Regions from separate parts of the Kribbella hippodromi genome, predicted to be linked through region 1. Evidence: riboswitches for the same ligand, from Rfam matches in the RefSeq annotation. Region 1 holds a riboswitch; the other holds the start of a gene.
What was found. Region 1 has a riboswitch for cobalamin ahead of ABD260_RS25620 (ABC transporter substrate-binding protein). Riboswitches for the same ligand answer to the same signal wherever they lie in the genome.

Region 1 (4,330 bases):
GACCAGTGGCTGGGCGAAGCGCGTCCATCATCAAGGGCGCGCGGTCGTACTGGCGACGATGAGCTGGGGCGCGGCGGTCGGGGTCGCCGGGCTGGCACCGAACATCTGGTTCGCGATCGCGTTCTTCGCCGTCGCGGGCGCGGCCGACATGGTGTCGGGGCTGTTCCGCGCGGTGATCTGGAACCAGACGATCCCGGACGAGATGCGCGGCCGGCTGGCCGGGATCGAGATGCTCGGCTACTCCCTCGGCCCGCTCGGCGGCCAGGCCCGTTCCGGCGTGGTCGCGGACCTGACCAGTGTCCGGACCGCGATCGTCAGCGGCGGCGCGCTGTGCGTCGTGGGCGTGCTCGGCACAGCGGCCTGGCTGCGCGAGTTCTGGCGCTACGACGCCCGCACCGACGAACACGCCGTCCGCGAAAGAGCTGTCCGCGCCGCCGGTTAGGCTTCCAGTCATCATGCGTATCCGCCGGGTAGTGATCACAGGGCTGGTGGCCGGGCTGCTGGCCGGCTGTGGCGGGCTGAAGCCGGAGAACGCGCCGAGTGCGCCGCCGCTGGTGTCGGTGAGTACGCCGCCGGACTCGGAGACCCCGTCTGCGACGCCCTCGATCACGCCGAGTGAGCCCGCGAAGGCCGCCGACACGTTGTGCGTACGCATGAACGCGACCTTGGTGAAATCGACCCTGGGCGTACCGGTCGCGAACGTTCAGCCGAAGACACCGCCGGCCGACTTCGGCTTCCCGACGTACGACGTCTGTCAGCTGGAGCTCAGTATCGGCCCGAACGGCCCGGTGCTGAACGTGGAGACTTCGGTGCTGCCGGCAACAAAGGCGACGCTGGCGGCGACCCAGAAGGCGTACGCGGCGACCAAGGGCGAACCGGCCAAACCGGCAGTCGTCGGCGAAGGTGCGTACGGGACCAGTACGTTCGTGGTGTTCTTGCTGGACGGCAAGCTGTACAAGATCGCCGGGCCGAAGGCGACGCCGGCAAAGTACGTCGAGATCGCGCGCGATGCCGTACTCCAGGCGCCGGGTCTGCCGGACGCGGAATGGCAGCTCAAGCGGCCGGAGTGCGAGCGCGGATCGTCCGCGGCCGAGAAGGTGATGGGCGCCGCCGCGATGATCCGGCGGGACGGTCAGACGCCGGCCGGCGACCCGGTGTGCGGCTGGGTGAGCTCGACGAACCTGCTGTACAGCACGGTCCGGCGGACGCCGAACGCGAAGGCGCTGATGGCTCCGATCAGCAAGCTGGCGACGGCCCAGTCGGTGCCGCTGGGTGACGAGGGGTACGTCGACACCGCGACCGGGCGGACCACGATCCGGGTCGGCGACGACAAGCTGGTCGACCTGGTCCCGCTGCCGGCGCGCGCGATCAATCCCGATCTGATGCCGCAGTTCGCGCTCGCGATGTCGCCGCTCTACACCCGCTGAGACGTTTGTCGCGACGCCCGCCGCGACCGGATCGCGGGTGCTAGTGTGGCGGCGCCGTGGTGTACGGGAAGCCGGTGAAGTACCGGCGCGGCCCTCGCCACTGTGATCGGGATGTGCATCAGTCGTACCCGCAAGGGGACCACTGGCCGCGTGCGGCTGGGAAGGTCAGACCGGTGGACGCGGTACCCGTCAGCCAGGAGACCGGCCACGGCGTTGACCCGTCCACGAGGTGCTGGAGGAGCGGTCCGCCATGGCCGTCGTACGCGTTTTTGCTGCTGTCCTTTCCCTGTCGTTGCTGGCCGGCTGCGGTCCAGCCGCCGAAGCCGGCTCGCGCGCCGACGCGATCACCGTGCGGAACTGCGGGATCGACGTCACCGTCAACGGCCCACCGAAGCGCGTGTTCGCCGCGTACCAGCCGGCCATCGAGATGGCGCATGCGCTGGGCATTTCCGATCGATTGGTCGGCACGGCGTACCTCGATGCGCAGGTGCTGCCGGAGTACGCCGCCGCGCAGGCGAAGGCGAAGTACTTCAAGAACCTGCCGAGCCGCGAGGAACTACTCAGCCTGAATCCGGATTTCGTGCTGTCCGGGTTCAACGACGTGTTCAGCGCGGCCGGTAGCGACTCGAGCTTCGGTAGCCGGAAGAGCCTGGCCGACCTTGGCGTACGCACCTGGATCTTCAGTCCGCTCTGTCCGACCGCGGACGGCAAGGGCGACGAGGCGATCGACCCGGCGACGGTCTCGATGGACAACGTGTACGCGGACCTGCGTGATCTCGGCCGGTTGTTCGGCGTCGAGGACCGCGCCGAGAACGTGATCGCGGAGCAGCAACGCCGGATCGCCGCGGTCGGGAACGCGGTCAAGAACGCGCCGCGGCCGACCGTCGCGATCATCCGGCCGGCGCTCGAGGGCGGCGGGCTGACGGTTTCCGGCGGGCCGGATTTCGGGACGGTACTGATCCGGCAGGCGGGTGGCGTGAACGCGTTCGCGGACCTGACCTCGAAGCGGAACGTGAAGATCAGCGTCGAGGAATTCATCAAGCGCGATCCGGACTACGTACTGATCAGCGGGTGTTGCGACGCGTCCATGACTGCCGCGTCGTCGCAGCCGGATGTGGCCAAGCTGCTCGCGAATCCGGCGTACGCGAACCTCAAGGCGGTCCGCAACCGGCACGTGATCCCGTGGTTGTTCGCGAATCACTCGGCCGGCGTGCGAGGGGCGTACACGACCGAGAACCTGGCGCACATCCTGCATCCTGACCTGGTCAAGTGAGGAAGGCGGGCGGTCTCGCCCTGTGTGTCGCGGTGCTCGGGATCGCCGTGGTGCTGTCGTTGTGCGCCGGGAGCCGGTGGATCGGGGTCGGGGAGGTGTACCGGGCGCTGGGTGAGTTCGGCGGGAGCGATACCGATCGGGTGGTGCGGTATCTGCGGTTGCCACGGACGCTTGCCGGGGTTCTGGTCGGCGTCGCGCTGGGGCTGTCGGGCGGGGTGATGCAGGGCGTGACGCGCAATCCGCTCGCCGATCCGGGCATCCTGGGCGTGAACGCTGGCGCCGCGGTGGCTGTGGTTGCGGCGATTGGGCTGTTCGGGGTGCACAGCCTGAACGGGTACGTGTGGTTCGCGATGGGTGGGGCGTTGGTGGCTACCGTCGTCGTGTATCTGGTGGGGGCGGTTGGCGGGACGACGCCGGTGAAGCTCGCGCTTGCCGGCGCGGCGATCTCCGCACTGCTGGGCTCGATCACCTCGGCGGCCACGTTGCTCGATCTGTCGACGTTGAACGAGTACCGCTTCTGGGTGGTTGGGTCGTTGTCGCTGGCTGATCAGGGGATGGTGCTGCAGGCCGTGCCATTTATTGCTGTAGGCACCTTTTTGGCGTTGGTGCTCGGTCGATCGCTCAATCAGCTTGCGCTGGGAGAAGATCTGGCTCGGGCGCTGGGTACGCGAGTGATGCTGGTGCGGGTGCTTGCCGGTCTGGCGGTGGTTGTGCTTGCGGGTACGGCGACTGCTATTGCTGGCCCGATCGGGTTTCTCGGGCTGGCTGTTCCGCATGTGGCGCGGACGATTGTCGGGCCGGATCAGCGGTGGATTTTGCCTTGGTCGATGGTGCTTTCGCCTGCTGTGTTGCTGCTTTCGGATGTCGTTGGGCGGGTGGCGGCGCGGCCGGCTGAGTTGCAGGTTGGGATTGTCACGGCGTTGGTGGGTGCGCCGTTGTTCATCGCACTGGTTCGGCGGCGGCGGATGGCCTCGCTGTGAAGGTTTCCAGTGGTGTGGTTTCGGGGATTGCGTGGGTGTTGATTGCGATGGTCGGCGCGTTTGCGCTGACTCGGGGCGATTACACGCTGCCGCTCGGGGAAGTACTTCGTACGCTGTCCGGGCATGGCACTTTGATCACGTATGACGTGGTGGTGAACAATCGATTGCCTCGTATTCTCACCGGAATCGGCGTGGGGATGGCGTTCGCGATGTCGGGGGCGATCTTTCAGCGGCTGGCCCGGAATCCGTTGGTCAGTCCGGATTTGATCGGTATCAACGCGGGGGCGGCGCTGGCGGCCGTACTGATCATCACTGTGATCGGGAGCGGGTGGATTCCGCTCGGGGCACTTGTCGGATCGCTGGTTTCGGCGTTGTGCGTCTACTTGCTTGCGTACCGGGGCGGGGTGTCCGGGAATCGGCTGGTACTCGTTGGGGTTGGTGTGACGGCGATCGTCGGGTCGTTGACTGCTTACTTGCTGACGTTGGCTGATATCTACACGGCGAAAAGTGCGTCGATGTGGCTGGCGGGCAGTTTGGCGGGGCGGTCGTGGACGCATGTCGTACTGATCGGAATCACCTTGTTTGTGGGGGTTCCGGCCGCGGTGGTGGTCGAGCGGCAGCTGCGGCTGTTGGAGCTTGGTGATGATTTG
Region 2 (4,330 bases), on a different contig from region 1:
CCATCGCCTCGCGCGGAGTGAAGTTGAGCGGCGGCAAGGTCATCGCCCGATCCACCGAGTACCCGCCGGTACGCCCCTGTTTGGTTGCCAACGGCACCCCGGCCTGGCCGAGCGCGCTCAGATCCCGCTCGATCGTCCGCGCGCTGACCTCGAACCGCTCAGCCAGCTGCCGCGCCGTCCGCCCCCGCGGCCCCGCCGCCCGAAGCTCCTCCACGAGCGCGTACAACCGATCCATCCGATTCATACCCGCAGGCTAAACGGCAGCGCCGACAATCAGGCCAGGGTTGCGCGTACCTCCCGGGTGGCGGCCACCAGGTTGCGCAGCGACTCCTGGACCTCGGGCCAGTCGCGGGTCTTGAGGCCGCAGTCCGGATTGACCCACAGCCGCTCTGCCGGGACGACCGCGAGCGCCGCGCGGATCAGCGAGCGGACCTCGTCGGCAGTCGGCACGCGCGGCGAGTGGATGTCGTACACGCCTGGTCCGACACCCCGGCCGAAGCCGATCGTGTCGAGATCGTCGAGCACCTCCATCCGGGACCGGGCCGCCTCGATCGTGGTCACGTCCGCGTCCAGGCCGTCGATTCCGGTGATGACTGCCCCGAACTCGGAGTAGCAGAGGTGGGTATGGACCTGCACCGCCGCCGGGGCACCGCCGGTCGCGAGCCGGAACGCTCCGACCGACCAGTCCAGGTACGCCTTGCGGTCCGCCTCGCGGAGCGGGAGCAGTTCGCGCAGTGCCGGCTCGTCGACCTGGACGATCCGGGTCCCGGCCGTGACCAGCTCGGTCACCTCGTCCCGGAGCGCCAGCGCGACCTGGTCGGCGGTCGTTGCCGGCGGCTGATCGTCGCGGACGAACGACCAGGCGAGGATCGTCACCGGCCCGGTCAGCATGCCCTTGACCGGGCGATCGGTCAGCGACTGGGCGTACGACGTCCAGCCGACGGTCATCGGGGCCGGCCGGGACACGTCGCCGTGCAGGATCGGCGGCCGGACGCAGCGGCTGCCGTATGACTGCACCCAGCCGAGCCGTGTCGTCGCAAAGCCGTCCAGCCGCTCGGCGAAGTACTGAACCATGTCGTTGCGCTCGGGCTCACCGTGGACCAGGACGTCCAGCTCCAGTTCCTCCTGGAGCTCGATCGCGCGCCGGATCTCCGTACGCAGCCGGTCGTCGTGCTCGGCCTGGGTGATCCGCCCGGCCCGGAGATCGGTACGGATCCTGCGAACGTCGGCGGTCTGCGGAAACGATCCGATCGTCGTCGTCGGCAGTGCTGGCAGCCCGAGCGCCTGTTGCGCCGCGCGACGCTCCTCGTACGGCGCCCGCTGCCGGTCCTCGGCGCGTACGCCGGCCGCCCGCGCACGGACCGCCTGATCCCGGATGAGATCGGACTCGCTCGGGAGCCGGCGCTTGACCCGCTCCAGATCGACGAGCACGCCGTAGTCCTCGTTGATCGCCCGGCCGAGCAGGACGACCTCGTCCACCTTCTGCCGCGCAAACGCCAGCCGGTCCCGGACGGCGGGGTCAAGCTCGTCCTCGACATCCAGGTCGTACGGGACGTGCAGGAGCGAGCAGGAGGTGGAGATGCCGAGCCGGCCGACCGCGGTGCGCAGGTCGGCACAGGTCGAGACCGCGTCGCCGAGCCGGGTCCGCCACACGTTGCGGCCGTCGACCAGCCCGGCGTACACCGTCTTGCGGCGCAGCGACGGGAGCTCGGCGATCCGCCGCACCAGACTCGGCGCGGACACCAGGTCGACGGCAAGTGCCTCGACCGAAGTTGCGGCGAGCACGGGCAGGGCGTTGCCGGGGTCGCCGAAGTACGTGGCGACCAGGAGATCCGGGCGGTCGACGGCGGTCGCGAGCCGGTCATAGGCGCGGAGCAGCGCATCCAGTTCGGCCGGCGTACGGTCCTGGGCGAGCGCTGGTTCGTCGAGCTGGACCCAGTCGGCGCCGGCCTGGTCGAGTACGGCGAGCAGCTCGAGGTACCGGTCCACCAGTGGATCGAGCAAGGTCAGCACGTTCACGCCCGGCCTGGTTGCTTTCGACAACAACAAGAAGGTGAGCGGACCGATCAGTACGGGCCGCAGCTCGACGCCGAGTGCCCGCGCCTCCGCGAGCTCACCGAGCACCTTGCCCGGTTCCAGCCCGAACGTCGTGGTCTCGTCGAGCTCCGGCACCAGGTAGTGGTAGTTCGTGTCGAACCACTTGGTCAGCTCCAGCGGCGCGACGTCGTCCCGGCCGCGGGCCATCGCGAAGTACGTGTCGAGCGGCGACAGGCCGAGGTCGCGGAAGCGGTCCGGGGTGAGATCGAACAGCTGGACGTGGTCCAGCATCTGGTCGTAGTACGAGAAGGTGTTGCCGGGGATCGAATCGAGACCTTGCAGTTGCTGCCAGGTCTGCGTCCGGAGCCGGCGGGCGGTCGTCTCGAGCGCATCCTGGTCGCCGGTGCGCCAGTACGTTTCCAGGGCGTGCTTCAGTTCGCGCCTGGGGCCGATGCGCGGGTATCCCAGGACCGTGGTGAGGGTGTTCACGTCTCTCTCCTCGCGAGCGTGTGCCGAGGGATCGGCGGGTCTCGCGGGTACGACGTGCCGGCCACGACCGCTGTCCGGGACGACCGGTGCTGCCGCGGGGCCGGGCGGGTCCTCCCACGGGACATCCGATCCGCCGCGCACCGGGTGGTACGCGGACCGGCGGCAGGTCTTCGGACTCACGGGCGGACCGGTCGGACAACCGGTGGACCTACTGGCCGTCGCTTCCCGGACTCGCGTCCAGTGCTGTTGACGGCGGTCGTTCCCGTTCACCGCTGCGGGGCAGTCCTGGATTCACACCAGGTTCCCTCTTGCCTCGCCGGGCCACGAACCGCATGACCCTGGCGAACCGTCGGCACCTCAGAGGATAGCGCTCCGCGACGTCGCGCGAGCGGTTGTCCACAGGTCAGTCGAGATCTTCGGCCAGGGCGATGATGATGCCGGCGGGACCGCGCAGGTAGCAGAGGCGGTGGGCGGTTTCGTATTGCTCGATGCGGCCGATGAGTTCGGCGCCGTGGGGTTTCAGGCGGGCGACGGTGTCGTCGAGGTCCTCGACGGCGAACATCAGGTTGCGGAGGCCGATCGTGTTCGGGGGCGCGGACGGCTCGGCGGTGGTGGCGACGGGGTGGGTGTAGGTGGTCAGCTCGAGCTGACCGTGGCCGTCGGGGGTGCGAAGGAAGACGATCTCCGCGTGGACGTCGGTCATGCCGGAGACGCCGTCGACCCACGGGCCGGCGATCGGTGCGCGGCCGACCTCCGTCATGCCGAGTTCGAGGAAGAACGCGGTCGCGGCTTCCAGGTCGTCCACGACTACGCCTACGTGGTCCATCCGCTTGATCGTCATGACTGGCTCCTCGGGTCGGGGTTGCTTCTGACCGGAGGACGAGGCTGCCTCGGCGTTCTCTACATCCAGGTCCGCGGATTTTGTGGATCGGTGGCCTAAGGTGCGGAGACGTGGATCATCAGATTGTCCTGATCGCCGGCTGCGGGCTCGCGATCATGATCGCGGCCTCGGTGTTCGCGCGCCGGACGGGCGTGGCGGCGCCGTTGCTGCTGGTCGCGCTGGGCATCGGGGCGAGTTACCTGCCGAGCACGCCGGCCATCCACATCGAGCCGGAGATCATCCTCGCGGGCGTGCTGCCGCCGCTGCTCTACTCGGCCGCGGTGCAGTTGCCGGTGCTGGACGTACGCCGGAACTTCGGGTTGATCTCGTGGTTGTCGGTCGTGATGGTGATCGTGTCCGCGCTGGTGATCGGCGCGCTCGTGCACGCTGCCTTCCCGAGCATCTCGTTCGCGCTGGCGGTCGCGCTCGGAGCGGTGGTGAGCCCGACGGACGCGGTCGCGGCGACCGCGATCGGGCACCGGGTCGGGCTGCCACCACGGTTGATGACCGTGCTCGAAGGGGAGAGCCTCGTCAACGACGCGTCGGCGCTGGTGGTGCTGCGGACCGCGCTGGCGGCGCTCGCGGTCACCACGCACTTCAGCCTCGGGCACACCGTGCTCGACTTCGCCTGGGCGGTCGTCGGCGCGATCCTGATCGGCGGCGCGGTCGGCCTGCTGACGGCACTGCTGCGGCAGCGGCTCGATGATCCGGTCCTGAACACGACGATTTCGTTCGCCGTACCGTTCCTCGCGTACTTCCCGGCCGAGGGCGTGCACGCGTCGGGCGTACTCGCGGTGGTGATCGCCGGGCTGCTCACCGGTGCGCTCGGAAGCCGGCGGTTCAGCGCGCGGGACCGGCAGACCCAGGCCACGACCTGGACGACCATCAGCTTCATCCTGGAAAGCGGTGTCTTCCTCGCGATGG

Region 2: another riboswitch for cobalamin. It lies ahead of metE (5-methyltetrahydropteroyltriglutamate--homocysteine S-methyltransferase); the one in region 1 lies ahead of ABD260_RS25620 (ABC transporter substrate-binding protein).

The regions. Positions count from the first base shown of each region.
Region 1 is NZ_BAAAPH010000018.1:24,188-28,517, reverse strand. It holds gene ABD260_RS25630 (MFS transporter) at 1-442, shown strand, start outside; gene ABD260_RS25625 (hypothetical protein) at 456-1,427, shown strand; cobalamin riboswitch at 1,468-1,651, shown strand; gene ABD260_RS25620 (ABC transporter substrate-binding protein) at 1,678-2,700, shown strand; gene ABD260_RS25615 (FecCD family ABC transporter permease) at 2,697-3,680, shown strand; gene ABD260_RS25610 (FecCD family ABC transporter permease) at 3,716-4,330, shown strand, end outside.
Region 2 is NZ_BAAAPH010000006.1:6,189-10,518, forward strand. It holds gene ABD260_RS10640 (helix-turn-helix transcriptional regulator) at 1-244, opposite strand, end outside; gene metE (5-methyltetrahydropteroyltriglutamate--homocysteine S-methyltransferase) at 274-2,526, opposite strand; cobalamin riboswitch at 2,671-2,892, opposite strand; gene ABD260_RS10650 (VOC family protein) at 2,930-3,367, opposite strand; gene ABD260_RS10655 (cation:proton antiporter) at 3,478-4,330, shown strand, end outside.